3 regions of the Leclercia sp. genome follow, and region 1 is predicted to be linked to each of the others. Evidence: predicted binding sites of a transcription regulator. Region 1 holds the regulator's gene; each other region holds the start of a gene.
The links. Region 1 encodes Fur, which represses iron uptake genes when iron is present. Its sites were predicted from a motif close to ATAATAATGAGAACNACTATCAA; they were not measured.
Positions count from the first base shown of each region.

Region 1 (5,024 bases):
GCGGCAAAAGTCAGAATTAACTGTTTCCTTGCAGCCGGGCGGCAGAATGGTCAACATGATACCCTAACCTGACATACGTAAAAAAAGAACTTTGCCATGAAATTGAATACCCGAGCGCAATCTGCACAATCGCCGCACAATAATTCTCCCATCGTCCTGGTGCATGGCCTGTTTGGCAGCCTGGATAACCTTGGCGTGCTGGCACGGGATCTGGTGACCGACCACGCGCTGCTGCAGGTGGACATGCGCAACCACGGTCTGTCGCCGCGCTCGCCGCAGATGACCTACGCCGTCATGGCTCAGGATCTGCTGGATACGCTGGATGAACACCATATTGAAAAGGCGATCCTGATTGGTCACTCAATGGGCGGTAAAGCAGTAATGGCGCTGACGGCGCTCGCACCAGAGCGCATTGCCGGGCTGGTGGTGATCGACGTCGCGCCGGTGGATTATGACGTGCGCCGCCACGATGAGATCTTCGCCGCCATTAACGCCGTGACGGACGCAGGCGTCAGCACCCGCCAGCAGGCTGCGGCGCTGATGCGTGAACACCTTGACGAAGAAGGCGTGGTGCAGTTCCTGCTGAAATCCTTCGTCGACGGCCAGTGGCGCTTCAACGTGCCGGTTCTCTGGGACCAATACGATCAGATCGTCGGCTGGCAGCCGGTCGCCGCGTGGCCGCATCCAACCCTGTTTATTACCGGCGGCAATTCGCCGTATGTGACCGAAGCGTACCGTGATGCGCTGCTGGCGCAGTTCCCTCAGGCGCGAGCGCACGTCATTGCCGGGGCCGGACATTGGGTCCATGCCGAAAAACCGGACGCGGTGCTGCGCGCTATTCGCCGTTACCTCGCTGACATCGAAAATTGATTAAAAAGAGAGCGACTGGTCGCCTGCGGGCCTCCAGTCGTTGGCGTGCCGTTTTCGGTGATGTATGATGGCGCGCTTATCGCCCGGGCATTAGCAGGGTGTCTTGTTTCCCCCGAAGTCTCAGAATCATGGCCAAAGAACACACGGACCGCACGACAATAGATCTGTTCGCGAATGAGCGTCGCCCGGGACGACCGAAAACCAATCCGCTTTCGCGTGATGAACAGCTGCGCATTAATAAGCGCAATCAGCTTAAACGCGATAAAAGTCGTGGGCTTAAACGCGTCGAGCTGAAAATGAATGCTGAAGCCGTCGATGCGCTGAATGAGCTGGCGAATGCCCGTGAGATCAGCCGCAGTGAGCTTATTGAAGAGATGCTGATCGCGCAGCTCGAGAAATGGCACGGCAAAGCGTAAGTCAGAAAACTCCCCTTCTTGTTGCTTTCATGTAGCACAGAGTGCAGTCCTGCGTGATAGCAGTTTCCGCAGGCTTCTCTGTTCTGCTATGATTGCCCTTATCCGTGGCTAAATTGCGCCACCATACCATTAAGTATCAAGAGGTTATTTTACTCATGGCAATCATCGGCATTTTTTTCGGCAGCGACACGGGTAACACCGAAAATATCGCAAAAAACATTCAAAAACAGTTGGGTAAAGACGTTGCCGATGTGCATGACATTGCGAAAAGCAGCAAAGAAGATATCGAAGGCTACGATATTCTGCTGCTGGGCATCCCGACCTGGTATTACGGTGAAGCGCAGTGTGACTGGGACGACTTCTTCCCTTCTCTGGAAGAGATCGATTTCAACGGCAAGCTGGTGGCCCTGTTTGGCTGTGGCGACCAGGAAGACTATGCAGAGTACTTCTGCGATGCCCTCGGCACCATTCGCGACATCATTGAGCCACGCGGCGCGGTGATCGTAGGACACTGGCCAACTGCCGGTTATCACTTCGAAGCCTCTAAAGGTCTGGCCGATGACAATAACTTCGTGGGCCTCGCCATCGACGAAGACCGACAGCCGGAACTGACCGCTGAGCGCGTCGACAAATGGGTAAAACAGGTTCGCGAAGAACTGCACCTCGACGACATCCTCAACGCCTGATGATGTCGCGGCGCAACGCTAAAGTTGCGCCGCATCGATAGGTAATACCAATCAAAATAATTGCTACAAATTTTTAACTTTTGCTGCCATACCTGTACAATGATCCAGGAGTAAACGGGGAACCTTGTAACAACTTTGTTGGCGGTACCACGTTTTTATAAGCATACTTTACTTGAGACTTGCAGTTTTCATTACGTCATGGCAGTTCTATAATGAGACGCATTATCCCAGGTGCATTTTCTGTCACTTCTTCTTTAGAAGTGAATCGTTTAGCAACAGGACAGATTCCGCATGACTGACAACAACACCGCATTAAAGAAGGCCGGACTGAAAGTCACGCTTCCACGGTTAAAAATCTTGGAAGTGCTTCAGGGTCCGGATAACCATCATGTCAGTGCGGAAGACTTATACAAGCGTCTGATCGACATGGGCGAAGAGATTGGTCTGGCTACCGTTTACCGTGTACTGAACCAGTTCGACGATGCAGGCATCGTAACGCGTCATAATTTCGAAGGCGGTAAATCCGTGTTTGAACTGACGCAGCAGCACCACCACGATCACCTGATTTGCCTCGACTGCGGCAAAGTGATCGAATTCAGCGATGATTCCATCGAATTACGTCAGCGCGAAATTGCCGCACGTCATGGCATTCGTCTGACCAACCACAGTCTGTACCTGTATGGCCACTGTGCCGAAGGCGACTGCCGCGAAGATGACCACGCGCACGACACCAAATAATCTTTGCATAGACTCTGAGCCAACCTGACGGTTGGCTTTTTTTTGCCTGCGATAATGTAAAAAAGCCCGGTGGCGCTGCGCTGTCGGGCCTACAAGGGTGAAATCACCCCCAGGCCGGTAAGCATAGCGCCACCGGGCGTGGCAAACAGCTCATTACTTCGCGTTGTTGCTGCGGATCTCCTGCCAGATTTTATCGCAGTTTTTGGTCACGTCCTGATTGTTACCCGTTTTACGCGCCTGAATACAGGCCTGGTAATCCGCCACCCGGACGGTTTCCTGGGTCGCAAACTGTTCGTGCGCCTTCTCCTGACGCAGCACGTCCAGCACGCTCTGACAGGCTTCAATCTTTTCCGGTGACCCTTCAGCGGTATTGATGCACGCGCTGTAGGCCTCTTTCAGACGGGTATCTTCTTTCTGGGTCTGGGGTTGTGCGCAGGCGGCCAGTCCTGATGCCAGCACTGCGACCATGACGATTTTTTTCAACATAACGATCTCCAGTCAGGCGGGGAGTGAGTCCCCGCCCGGATTGTCATCAGAAGATGGTGAACGGGGCGATAACCATGAACTTCACGTCACGCTCATCCTGGAAGATGTTGCCGTAGCCGCCGCCATAGCTTGGGATATCGGAGTGGTTGTCATACTGCGTGAAGTGCAGTTTGAACATGGTTCCTTTCGCGCGGCCGTCCTGCAGGGTGTAGATCGCATCCAGGCTGTAGGCCGATTCCTTAATCTTGTTGGAGGCGATATCTTCACGCTGACCGGCGCTGTTGATTAACCAGTCTGACGGTTTCGCATCCCAGGCATAGACATAGGACGCGCCAACGCTCCAGCCCGCAAGGTTCCAGTTGCTCAGATCATACATGGCACCGAAGAAGACCGCTTTTTCGCCGTTGGCGTTAAAGTCGGAGCGGTTATCCCACCACACGTCCAGACGACCGTTGGAAGACGCATAGGTTGGGGTCATACGCTGCAGGAAGTAACCCTGCTGCCCTTCCGCCTTGACGTAAGTCCCTTCCAGACGTAAATCGACCTGGCCGACCTTGTAGCCCAGCGTCAGCGCCTGCAGCCATGCTGTACCATCGTAGATATCATTCTCGGTGCCGCTGTCGGCTTTATCACGCGTGCCGTAGAACTGATAGCTGGTGGAGAGCGGGCCACCCACGATATCAAGCTTGTAGCTGGCTTTAGCAAAGTACTGATCGATAAAACCTTCAGCCTGACCAAAGGCCGCTTCCAGAATCAGGTTGTTTTTGAAATCGTACTTCGCGCCGAAGGAGTGGAGATAGTCGACGCGGGTTTTCCTGTCATTCTGATAGAACTTGTCCATCTCGAGGTGCCACGGCGCTTTATATTCGTTGGTCCACATGTACGAGAAACTCAACGCACCGCTATCACCGTAGTCAAAGTTGGCCCCGGCTTCAGCACCCTGATAGGTACCCGGCATAAAGCTCCAGTGCGGCGCCAGCAGGGTTTGACCGGTTGGCTGCAACCAGCCACCGCGTGCCCAGACCGGACCGTATTTAAATTTAGCCGCCGCTTTGTACAGGCTGATCCCGCTCTTATCGCCGGACCAGTCCTCTTTATAAGCTTTGTTGCTGGAGGAGAAGGCAATTTCGTTCGGGTGACCGCTGTCGCCGTTTTCCGCCATTTCGATGGCCGTGAACGCAGCCAGATCGAGACCGAACATATCGGCGGCATAGCCGGACTGGAAATCAAGGTTGGCGTTCCAGGTGGAGTGAGCGAGGTTCGTTTTGTATTTGTCTGACTCGACATCTTTGCGGTCACGTTCACGCTGCCAGTAATAGACACCGCCCGTGAGGGTTGAATCATCAATGAAACCTTCGGCCTGGGCTTTCGGAGAAACCATCCAGCCTGACATTGCTGTAACACCGGCGATAGCCAGCGCAAGCGCACTACGTTTGCCACTAAACGTACGCATAATTAATCCTCTTTGACGTATTTAAAGCGCCTTAAACGGCGAAAAACAAAAAAGTAAAAAGCGGAGGCAATCGGAAATACCCGCTTACATCTCCTGCCCCTAGACTATTTTTCGCGACGCGAATTATCAATGCTTTTCAGCGATCAAAAGTCAGGATTATGACAAAGCGCACATATTTGGTTGCGATTTGTAACAAAGGAAATGAGGGAGGATTTTTATTTAAAATAATGTGCGGAATGAGCGATTTATTTTTAATAAATAAAAGTTAAATATCACATCCGGTATCTATAGCGGTTAATTTTTGAAAGGGAAGAGAAAGCTAACCGTTCTAAGAAACAGAATTAATTCGCAACGCGAAGATTTAAAGGTTTAGGG
Region 1 is NZ_DAIQCE010000002.1:45,067-50,090, forward strand. Features, by position in the region: gene ybfF (esterase) at 97-870, shown strand; gene ybfE (LexA regulated protein) at 999-1,286, shown strand; gene fldA (flavodoxin FldA) at 1,442-1,972, shown strand; gene fur (ferric iron uptake transcriptional regulator) at 2,264-2,710, shown strand; gene chiQ (ChiQ/YbfN family lipoprotein) at 2,864-3,193, opposite strand; gene chiP (chitoporin ChiP) at 3,243-4,649, opposite strand.

Region 2 (5,024 bases), on a different contig from region 1:
CAGCATCGGGATTGTGGTCTTCAGCCTGCTGGGTAAAGCGCCGTCTGCCGCGATGCAGAAACGCTTTGCTGAAGCGGATGCGCATTACCACACCGCGCCGCCGTCGAAGTTGCAGCCTGAGTAATTTGTCTTCTCCCTCCTGTAGGCCGGGTAAGCGTTAGCGCTACCCGGCTTTTTTCTTGCTAATTTCTGCAACTTACGTTCATATCGCTGGACTTATAACAATGAGGATAGCGAAGTATGACAATCAAAACAGGGCTTGTGGCGGGCGCAATTTTACTGCTGGCGGGCTGTAACGCCCCCTCGCACAGCACCGCGGATAACACCTGCAAGGCCGATAATCAGATGCAGCAAACCACCCTCTACTTCGGCCTGAACCGTCCGGCAGGGGAGGCGATCACCGGCCAGGAGTGGCAGCAGTTTGTCGACCAGGACGTCACCCCGCGTTTTCGCGATGGCTTAACGGTGTTTGATGCCCGTGGGCAGTGGCTGGGGAATGACGGGAAAGTGGCGCGCGAATCGAGCAAGGCGTTGATGCTGATCCACGCAAAAGATGCCCGGAGCGAGAGCAATATCGAGGCGCTGCGTGGAGTGTATAAGCAGCGCTTTGCCCAGGAGTCGGTAATGCGCGTTGACCAGCCGGTGTGCGTGCAGTTTTGATAAGACCGGGTGCGGCCTGATGCCCTCACCCCGGCCCTCTCCCACAGGGAGAGGGAGCAAACACTAAAAACGGCAACTAAGTTGCCGTTTTGCATTTACCTTGTAGGCCCGTGCAAGCGCCAGCGCCGCCGGGCATTACACTACAGCACTAATCCCGCAAAGCTCGCCGACAACAGGCTCACCAGCGTTGCACCGTACACCAGGCGCAGACCAAAGCGTGATACCACGTTGCCCTGCTTCTCGTTCAGCCCCTTAATCGCCCCGGCCACAATGCCGATCGAGGCAAAGTTGGCGAAGGAGACCAGGAACACCGACAGAATGCCCAGCCCGCGCGGGGTCATCTGCGCGGCAATTTTTTGCAGCTCGATCATCGCTACAAACTCGTTTGCCACCAGCTTGGTCGCCATAATCCCACCCGCATGCAGGGCATCGCTCAGCGGGATCCCCACCAGCCACGCCAGCGGATAGAAGACATAGCCCAGAATCTGCTGGAAGCTCAGGCCGAACACGCTGGAGAAGAGGGCGTTCACGGCGCTGATCAGGGCAATAAAGCCAATCAGCATCGCCAGAATAATCATCGCCACCTTGAAGCCAGCCAGAATATATTCGCCCAGCATCTCAAAGAAGCTCTGGGATTCATGCATCTTTTCCAGCTTAATTTCCGGCTCCGCTTCCGGGCGGGTTGGGTTAATCACCGTGAGGATGATAAAGGTGCTGAACATATTCAGGATCAGCGCCGCCACCACATATTTCGCCTCGAGCATGGTCATATACGCGCCAACAATCGACAGCGAGACCGTCGACATGGCGGTGGCCGCCATGGTGAACAGACGACGCGACGAGAGGTCCCCCAGCACCCCTTTGTAAGCAATGAAGTTTTCCGACTGGCCGAGCGTCAGGGAGCTGATGGCGTTAAAGGATTCGAGCTTGCCCATGCCGTTAACCTTTGACAGCAGGGTGCCGATCACGCGAATAATCACCGGCAGAATACGCCAGTGCTGCAGAATGCCGATCAGTGCCGAAATAAAGATAATCGGGCACAGCACGCCGAGGAAAATAAACGCCAGCCCTTTTTCACCCATCCCGCCAAATACAAAGTTGGTCCCTTCGGCGGCATATTTCAGCAACGATTCAAAGAAGCCCGAAACGTACTGAATAACAAACAGACCGCTTTCGGCGTGGAGGAAAAAGAATGCCAGCGCAATCTCAATCACAATAAGTTGGATAACGTAACGAATGCGGACGTTGCGGCGGTCAAAGCTGACCAGCCAGGCCAGCGCAAGGATAACCACCAGCGCCAGCAGGAAGTGCAGGAATTGATACATAGTTGATTTTCAGCAGATTAATGAGGCGCACATTTAGCCACAGCCTGCCGTAACCGTAAATGAACTTTTATGTCTTAACTTATAAACCTTTTAGTCACTTAAGTTATTATTTTCCCCTTATGGTTTTACATCCTGTCATCAAAATGCAGCATATTTCGCTTGTATTTCTTATTGCCGTAATGATAATCACTATCATAAGAATTTACCTTTCTTTGCATCAGTTGACCGCGAAAAACATTTAAGGTGTCGGCATGTTTGTTCCATTTCTCATTATGTTACGTGAAGGTCTTGAAGCGGCCCTCATTGTCAGCCTCATCGCCAGCTATCTGAAACGCACCCAGCGCGGCCGCTGGATTGGCGTGATGTGGATTGGCGTCTTCCTGGCTGCCGCCCTCTGCCTCGGTCTGGGCATTGCGATCAACGAAACCACCGGGGAATTCCCGCAAAAAGAGCAGGAGCTGTTTGAAGGCATCGTGGCGCTGATTGCGGTGGTGATCCTCACCTGGATGGTGTTCTGGATGCGTAAAGTGTCGCGTAACGTCAAGGTTCAGCTGGAGCAGGCGGTGGACAGCGCCCTGGCGAAGGGCAATCACCACGGCTGGGCGCTGATCATGATGGTCTTTTTCGCCGTGGCGCGTGAAGGGCTGGAGTCGGTCTTCTTCCTGCTGGCCGCGTTCCAGCAGGATGTCGGCATCTGGCCGCCGCTGGGTGCGATGCTGGGTCTGGCCACCGCGGTGGTGCTCGGCTTCCTGCTCTACTGGGGCGGGATCCGTCTTAACCTCGGGGTCTTCTTCAAGTGGACCAGCCTGTTTATCCTGCTGGTGGCCGCCGGACTGGCTGCCGGGGCGATCCGTGCCTTCCATGAGGCGGGCCTGTGGAACCACTTCCAGGATGTGGCCTTCGATCTCAGTAACGTTCTGTCTACCCATTCGCTGACCGGCACCCTGCTGGAAGGGATCTTCGGCTATCAGGAAGCCCCGAGCGTCAGCGAAGTGGCGGTCTACTTTATCTATCTTATTCCGGCGCTGGCGCTGTTCTTTATGCCATCGCGCCCCAGCGCTCAGCCGTCGCGTACTGCGCCCTGAAGTGCTCACTGTAGTTACAACATACTTTTAAAAGGGAAAAGTCATGGCAATCCACTTTCGTCGCAGTGCGTTACAGGCTGGCGTTGCAGCGCTGATGGCGTCCGCTTTCGCCGCTCAGGCCGCGGATGTTCCGCAGGTTAAAATTACCGTCAATGATAAACAGTGTGAGCCGATGACCGTCACGGTCAACAGCGGTAAAACCCAGTTCATCATCCAGAACCACAGCCAGAAAGCGCTGGAGTGGGAGATCCTCAAAGGGGTAATGGTGGTAGAAGAGCGCGAAAACATCGCGCCAGGCTTCAGCCAGAAGATGACCGCCAATCTGCAACCGGGGGAATACGACATGACCTGCGGCCTGCTGACCAACCCGAAAGGCAAGCTGATCGTGAAAGGAGCCGCCACCGCTGATGCTGCCAAAGGCGACGCGCTGCTGAGCCTCGGCGATGCCATCACCGCCTATAAAGCCTACGTTACCAAAGAGACGGCGGATCTGGCTGCCAGCACTAAAGCCTTTACCGACGCGGTGAAAGCAGGCGATATCGAAAAAGCGAAATCCCTGTATGCGCCGACCCGTCAGCACTACGAGCGCATCGAGCCGATTGCCGAGCTGTTCTCTGACCTCGATGGCAGCATCGATGCCCGTGAAGATGATTACGAGCAGAAGGCCGCCGATCCGAAATTCACCGGCTTCCACCGTCTGGAGAAAGCGCTGTTTGGCGACAACTCCACCAAAGGGATGGAGCAGTACGCCACCCAGCTGAACAGCGACGTGCTGGAGCTGCAAAAACGCATCAGCGAGCTGGCCTTCCCGCCGTCGAAAGTGGTGGGCGGTGCGGCAGGGCTGATTGAAGAAGTGGCGGCCAGCAAGATCAGCGGAGAAGAAGATCGCTACAGCCACACTGACCTGTGGGACTTCCAGGCCAACGTCGAAGGTGCGCAGAAGATCGTTGACCTGCTGCGTCCGCAGCTGCAGAAAGATAACAGCGAACTGCTGGCGAAAGTGGATGCCAACTTTAAGAAGGTCACCACCATTCTGGCGAAATACCGCACCCAGGACGGGTTTGAAACCTACGACAAGCTGACCGATGCCGACCGTAACGCCCTGAAAGGGCCGATTACCACCCTGGCAGAAGATCTGGCGCAGCTGCGTGGCGTACTGGGTCTGGACTAAGTTGATGAACAAGCATGACGAGTACGACGTGGCTGAACCTTCACGACGTCGGTTGTTAAAAGGGGTAGGGGCGCTTGGCGGCGCTCTTGCCCTTGCAGGCGGTTGCCCGGTGGCGCATGCGGCAAAACCGCAGAGCGCGCCGGGGACGCTCTCCCCGGACGCACGAATGGAGACGCAGCCGTTTTACGGTACGCATCAGGCGGGGATTTTAACCCCGCAGCAGGCGTCGATGATGCTGGTGGCCTTTGATGTGCTGGCCAGCGACAAAAGCGAGCTGGAGCGTCTGTTCCGCCTCCTGACCCAGCGCATTGCCTTTCTGACCACCGGCGGCCCGGCACCCGACACGCCGAACCCGCGCCTGCCACCGATGGATTCCGGGATCCTGGGGGCCTTTATCGCCCCGGATAATCTGACCATGACGGTGTCGCTGGGGGCCTCGCTGTTTGACGATCGCTTCGGCCTCGCCCCACAGAAACCAAAATCGTTGCAGAAGATGGTGCGCTTCCCGAATGATTCGCTGGACGCGGCCCTGTGCCATGGCGATGTGCTGATCCAGATCTGCGCCAACACCCAGGACACGGTGATCCACGCCCTGCGGGATCTGATCAAGCACACCCCGGATCTGCTGAGCGTGCGCTGGAAGCGGGAAGGGTTTATCTCTGACCACGCCGCGCGCAGCAAAGGCAAAGAGACGCCGGTAAACCTGCTCGGCTTTAAGGATGGCACCGCCAACCCGAACAGCCAGGATACGCCCCTGATGGACAGCGTGGTGTGGGTAACGGC
Region 2 is NZ_DAIQCE010000001.1:1,657,096-1,662,119, reverse strand. Features, by position in the region: gene putP (sodium/proline symporter PutP) at 1-124, shown strand, start outside; gene V7Q49_RS07910 (DUF3574 domain-containing protein) at 241-660, shown strand; gene V7Q49_RS07905 (NupC/NupG family nucleoside CNT transporter) at 801-1,985, opposite strand; gene efeU (iron uptake transporter permease EfeU) at 2,237-3,070, shown strand; gene efeO (iron uptake system protein EfeO) at 3,114-4,241, shown strand; gene efeB (iron uptake transporter deferrochelatase/peroxidase subunit) at 4,246-5,024, shown strand, end outside.
Region 2: a site for Fur is predicted at 2,165-2,187, ahead of efeU (iron uptake transporter permease EfeU). Genes of this name have one in related genera too.

Region 3 (5,024 bases), on a different contig from region 1:
ACGTGAGCGTTTCGGTCGTATCGTACAGATGCACGCGAACAAACGTGAAGAGATCAAAGAAGTTCGTGCGGGCGACATCGCTGCTGCTATCGGTCTGAAAGACGTGACTACTGGTGACACCCTGTGTAACCCAGATCACCCAATCATTCTGGAGCGTATGGAGTTCCCTGAGCCGGTAATCTCTATCGCCGTTGAACCAAAAACCAAAGCTGACCAGGAAAAAATGGGTCTGGCTCTGGGCCGTCTGGCTAAAGAAGACCCATCATTCCGCGTATGGACTGATGAAGAATCTAATCAGACCATCATCGCTGGTATGGGTGAACTGCACCTTGACATCATCGTTGACCGTATGCGTCGTGAATTCAACGTTGAAGCTAACGTAGGTAAACCTCAGGTTGCTTACCGTGAAGCGATTCGTCAGAAAGTTAGCGATGTTGAAGGTAAACACGCTAAGCAGTCTGGTGGTCGTGGTCAGTATGGTCACGTTGTGATCGACATGTACCCACTGGAGCCGGGCTCTAACCCTAAAGGTTACGAGTTCATCAACGACATTAAAGGTGGTGTGATTCCTGGCGAATACATCCCTGCCGTTGATAAAGGCATCCAGGAGCAGCTGAAGTCTGGTCCGCTGGCTGGTTACCCGGTAGTAGACATGGGTGTTCGTCTGCACTTCGGTTCTTACCATGACGTTGACTCCTCTGAACTGGCGTTTAAACTGGCTGCTTCTATCGCCTTTAAAGAAGGCTTTAAGAAAGCGAAACCAGTTCTGCTTGAGCCGATCATGAAGGTTGAAGTAGAAACTCCTGAAGAGAACACCGGTGACGTTATCGGTGACTTGAGCCGTCGTCGCGGTATGCTGCGTGGTCAGGAATCTGAAGTAACTGGCGTTAAGATCCACGCTGAAGTTCCGCTGTCTGAAATGTTCGGATATGCAACTCAGCTGCGTTCTCTGACCAAAGGTCGTGCATCATACACCATGGAATTCCTGAAGTATGATGATGCGCCGAACAACGTTGCTCAGGCCGTAATTGAAGCCCGTGGTAAATAATCCACAGGATTAAAACCTAAGTCCCGTGCTCTCTCCAAAGGGGAGAGCACTATAGTAAGGAATATAGCCGTGTCTAAAGAAAAATTTGAACGTACAAAACCGCACGTCAACGTTGGTACTATCGGCCACGTTGACCACGGTAAAACTACCCTGACCGCTGCAATCACTACCGTTCTGGCTAAAACCTACGGTGGTTCTGCTCGTGCATTCGACCAGATCGATAACGCACCAGAAGAAAAAGCTCGTGGTATCACCATCAACACTTCCCACGTTGAATATGACACCCCGACTCGCCACTACGCACACGTAGACTGCCCGGGCCACGCCGACTATGTTAAAAACATGATCACCGGTGCTGCGCAGATGGACGGCGCGATCCTGGTTGTTGCTGCGACTGACGGCCCTATGCCTCAGACCCGTGAGCACATCCTGCTGGGTCGTCAGGTAGGCGTTCCTTTCATCATCGTGTTCCTGAACAAATGCGACATGGTTGATGACGAAGAGCTGCTGGAACTGGTTGAGATGGAAGTGCGTGAGCTGCTGTCTCAGTACGACTTCCCGGGCGACGACACCCCAATCGTTCGCGGTTCCGCGCTGAAAGCGCTGGAAGGCGAAGCAGAGTGGGAAGAGAAAATCATCGAACTGGCTGGCTACCTGGATTCTTACATCCCAGAGCCAGAGCGTGCGATTGACAAGCCGTTCCTGCTGCCTATCGAAGACGTATTCTCCATCTCCGGCCGTGGTACCGTTGTTACCGGTCGTGTAGAGCGCGGTATCGTTAAAGTTGGCGAAGAAGTTGAAATCGTTGGTATCAAAGAGACTGCCAAGTCTACCTGTACCGGCGTTGAAATGTTCCGCAAACTGCTGGACGAAGGCCGTGCCGGTGAGAACGTTGGTGTTCTGCTGCGTGGTATCAAACGTGAAGAAATCGAACGTGGTCAGGTTCTGGCTAAGCCAGGCTCCATCAAGCCGCACACCAAGTTCGAATCTGAAGTGTACATCCTGTCCAAAGACGAAGGCGGCCGTCATACTCCGTTCTTCAAAGGCTACCGTCCACAGTTCTACTTCCGTACTACTGACGTGACCGGTACCATCGAACTGCCAGAAGGCGTTGAGATGGTAATGCCAGGCGACAACATCAAGATGGTTGTTACCCTGATCCACCCAATCGCAATGGACGATGGTCTGCGCTTCGCAATCCGCGAAGGCGGCCGTACCGTTGGCGCGGGTGTTGTTGCTAAAGTTCTGGGCTAATTAATTATCCCTGAATTAAAAAGGACGCTTCGGCGTCCTTTTTTGTTGTCCTGCGTTTCTTCCTGTCACAAATTTTCGCATTTTTTGTTGGCTCCCGCCCCGTATCTCCGTGCTTGTGCTATTGTAATCATAATTATTCTCACTTACACTTTGCGCATATTTTGAACGGGAGTGGTTATGTACGTTTGTTTATGTAATGGTGTAAGTGATAAAAAAATCCGTCAGGCCGTTCGCCAGTTTCAACCACAATCTTTTCAGCAACTGCGTAAGTTTATTCCAGTAGGAAATCAATGCGGTAAGTGCGTTCGCGCTGCTCGTGAGATCATGCAGGACGAATTGATGCAGATCCCGGAATACAAAGAGATTGCCTGAGGCTCATTCTTTTTTTTGACATCCCTGTAGCCCCATCTACGCTTCAATGAGTGGAAGCGGAGGGACTATAATGAAAGGTGATATTAAAATCATAAGTTATCTCAATAAATTATTGGGAAATGAGCTTGTCGCAATCAATCAATACTTTCTCCATGCGAGAATGTTCAAGAACTGGGGCCTGACTCGCCTCAACGACGTCGAATACCATGAATCCATCGATGAGATGAAGCACGCCGATAAGTATATCGAGCGTATTTTATTTCTAGAGGGTATCCCCAACCTGCAGGATCTCGGCAAGCTGGGTATCGGTGAAGATGTTGAAGAGATGCTACGCTCCGATCTCGCGCTAGAACTCGACGGCGCAAAAGATCTTCGTGAAGCCATCGCTTACGCAGACAGCGTTCACGATTACGTCAGTCGCGATATGATGATCCAGATCCTGGCCGATGAAGAAGGGCATATTGACTGGCTCGAAACTGAACTGGATCTCATCAGTAAAATCGGCCTGCAGAATTACCTCCAGTCGCAGATCAAAGTGGAAAGCTGACCAGGCTTTGCCCACCCATCATTAAACCTGCTGCCGCCATGAAAGGTCCAAAAGGCAGCGGGTTTTTTAATATCTGTTCTCCGGGCTTACACATAGAGCGTATCAAAAGATAGAGCATCGCCAGCAGAGCTGCCGATAATGCCAGCGCAGGAAGTACACACCAACCATGCCATGCCCCTAGCGCGCCCAGATACTTCACGTCACCGTAACCCAGCCCCTCACGTTTGCGTATCAGTTTATAAGCCCAATAAATTATCGCGAAGCCGGCGTATCCTGCGATCGCACCTAAGACTGCGCTTGCCAGAAAATCGGGGTGAAGACAGAGGTGAAAGAGCAGACCCGCCCAGAGCAGTGGACAGAGGTATTTGTCCGGAAGCAGATGCGAACGGATATCCTCACGGACTAATAAGCATGTCAAAACCAGATAAATAAAGAGGAAGGGGAGGGTGGTGAGCATCGTTCAGGGCCTCTATAAAATGTGTGCGGCCATACTCCACTCAATCTGTAGGGTTAAACAATCAGCAAAGCTAAGACCTGCGTAATGCCTTCCCGACTACCGGCATTTCGCCGCAACGTTGCAAAATATTTACGAGCCGCCACGCAAAACTGACCCGGGCCGTCTATTTCCTAAACGGGGCTTGCGTCCTGCCGAGATTTACGTATAATGCGCGGGCTTGTCGTAATTGACAGCAGGTTCAATCTGAACCCAGGCAACACTGTTTTTCGTTGCCTAACAATGCTCCCAATTGGGGGGCTACGTAAGAACGGTTACACTCTCCCATCAATCGTAATGGGTTTGAGTAGTAATCATTTTCGTTTATAAAATAATTGGAGCTCTGGTCTCATGCAGAACCAAAGAATCCGTATCCGTCTTAAAGCGTTTGATCATCGTCTGATCGATCAATCAACCGCGGAAATCGTCGAGACTGCTAAGCGCACTGGTGCGCAAGTCCGTGGTCCGATCCCGCTGCCGACCCGCAAAGAGCGCTTTACCGTTCTGATCTCCCCGCACGTTAACAAAGACGCGCGTGATCAGTACGAAATCCGCACTCACAAGCGTCTGGTTGACATCGTTGAGCCAACCGAGAAAACCGTTGATGCTCTGATGCGTCTGGATCTGGCTGCCGGTGTAGACGTGCAGATCAGCCTGGGTTAATCAGGTCATCGAGCGATTGAGAGGTTGATACAATGATTGGTTTAGTCGGTAAAAAAGTGGGCATGACCCGCATCTTCACTGAAGATGGCGTATCTATCCCAGTAACCGTAATCGAAGTTGAAGCAAACCGCGTTACTCAGGTTAAAGATCTGGCTAACGATGGCTACCGTGCCGTTCAGGTTACCACTGGTGCTAAAAAAGCTAACCGTGTAACCAAACCGGAAGCGGGTCACTTCGCTAAAGCTGGCGTTGAAGCTGGCCGTGGTCTGTGGGAATTCCGTCTTGCTGAAGGCGAAGAGTTCACCGTAGGTCAGGACATTAGCGTTGAGCTGTTTGCAGAAGTTAAAAAAGTTGACGTAACCGGTACCTCTAAAGGTAAAGGTTTTGCTGGTACCGTTAAGCGCTGGAACTTCCGTACTCAGGATGCCACGCACGGTAACTCCTTGTCCCACCGCGTTCCGGGTTCTATCGGTCAGAACCAGACTCCGGGCAAAGTGTTCAAAGGCAAGAAAATGGCAGGTCAGCTGGGTAACGAACGTGTGACCGTTCAGAGCCTGGACGTAGTACGTGTTGACGCTGAGCGCAACCTGCTGCTGGTTAAAGGTGCTGTTCCGGGTGCAACCGGTAGCGACCTGATCGTTAAACCA
Region 3 is NZ_DAIQCE010000005.1:23,391-28,414, reverse strand. Features, by position in the region: gene fusA (elongation factor G) at 1-1,048, shown strand, start outside; gene tuf (elongation factor Tu) at 1,118-2,302, shown strand; gene bfd (bacterioferritin-associated ferredoxin) at 2,480-2,674, shown strand; gene bfr (bacterioferritin) at 2,745-3,221, shown strand; gene V7Q49_RS14325 (prepilin peptidase) at 3,205-3,678, opposite strand; gene rpsJ (30S ribosomal protein S10) at 4,066-4,377, shown strand; gene rplC (50S ribosomal protein L3) at 4,410-5,024, shown strand, end outside.
Region 3: a site for Fur is predicted at 2,423-2,445, ahead of bfd (bacterioferritin-associated ferredoxin). Genes of this name have one in related genera too.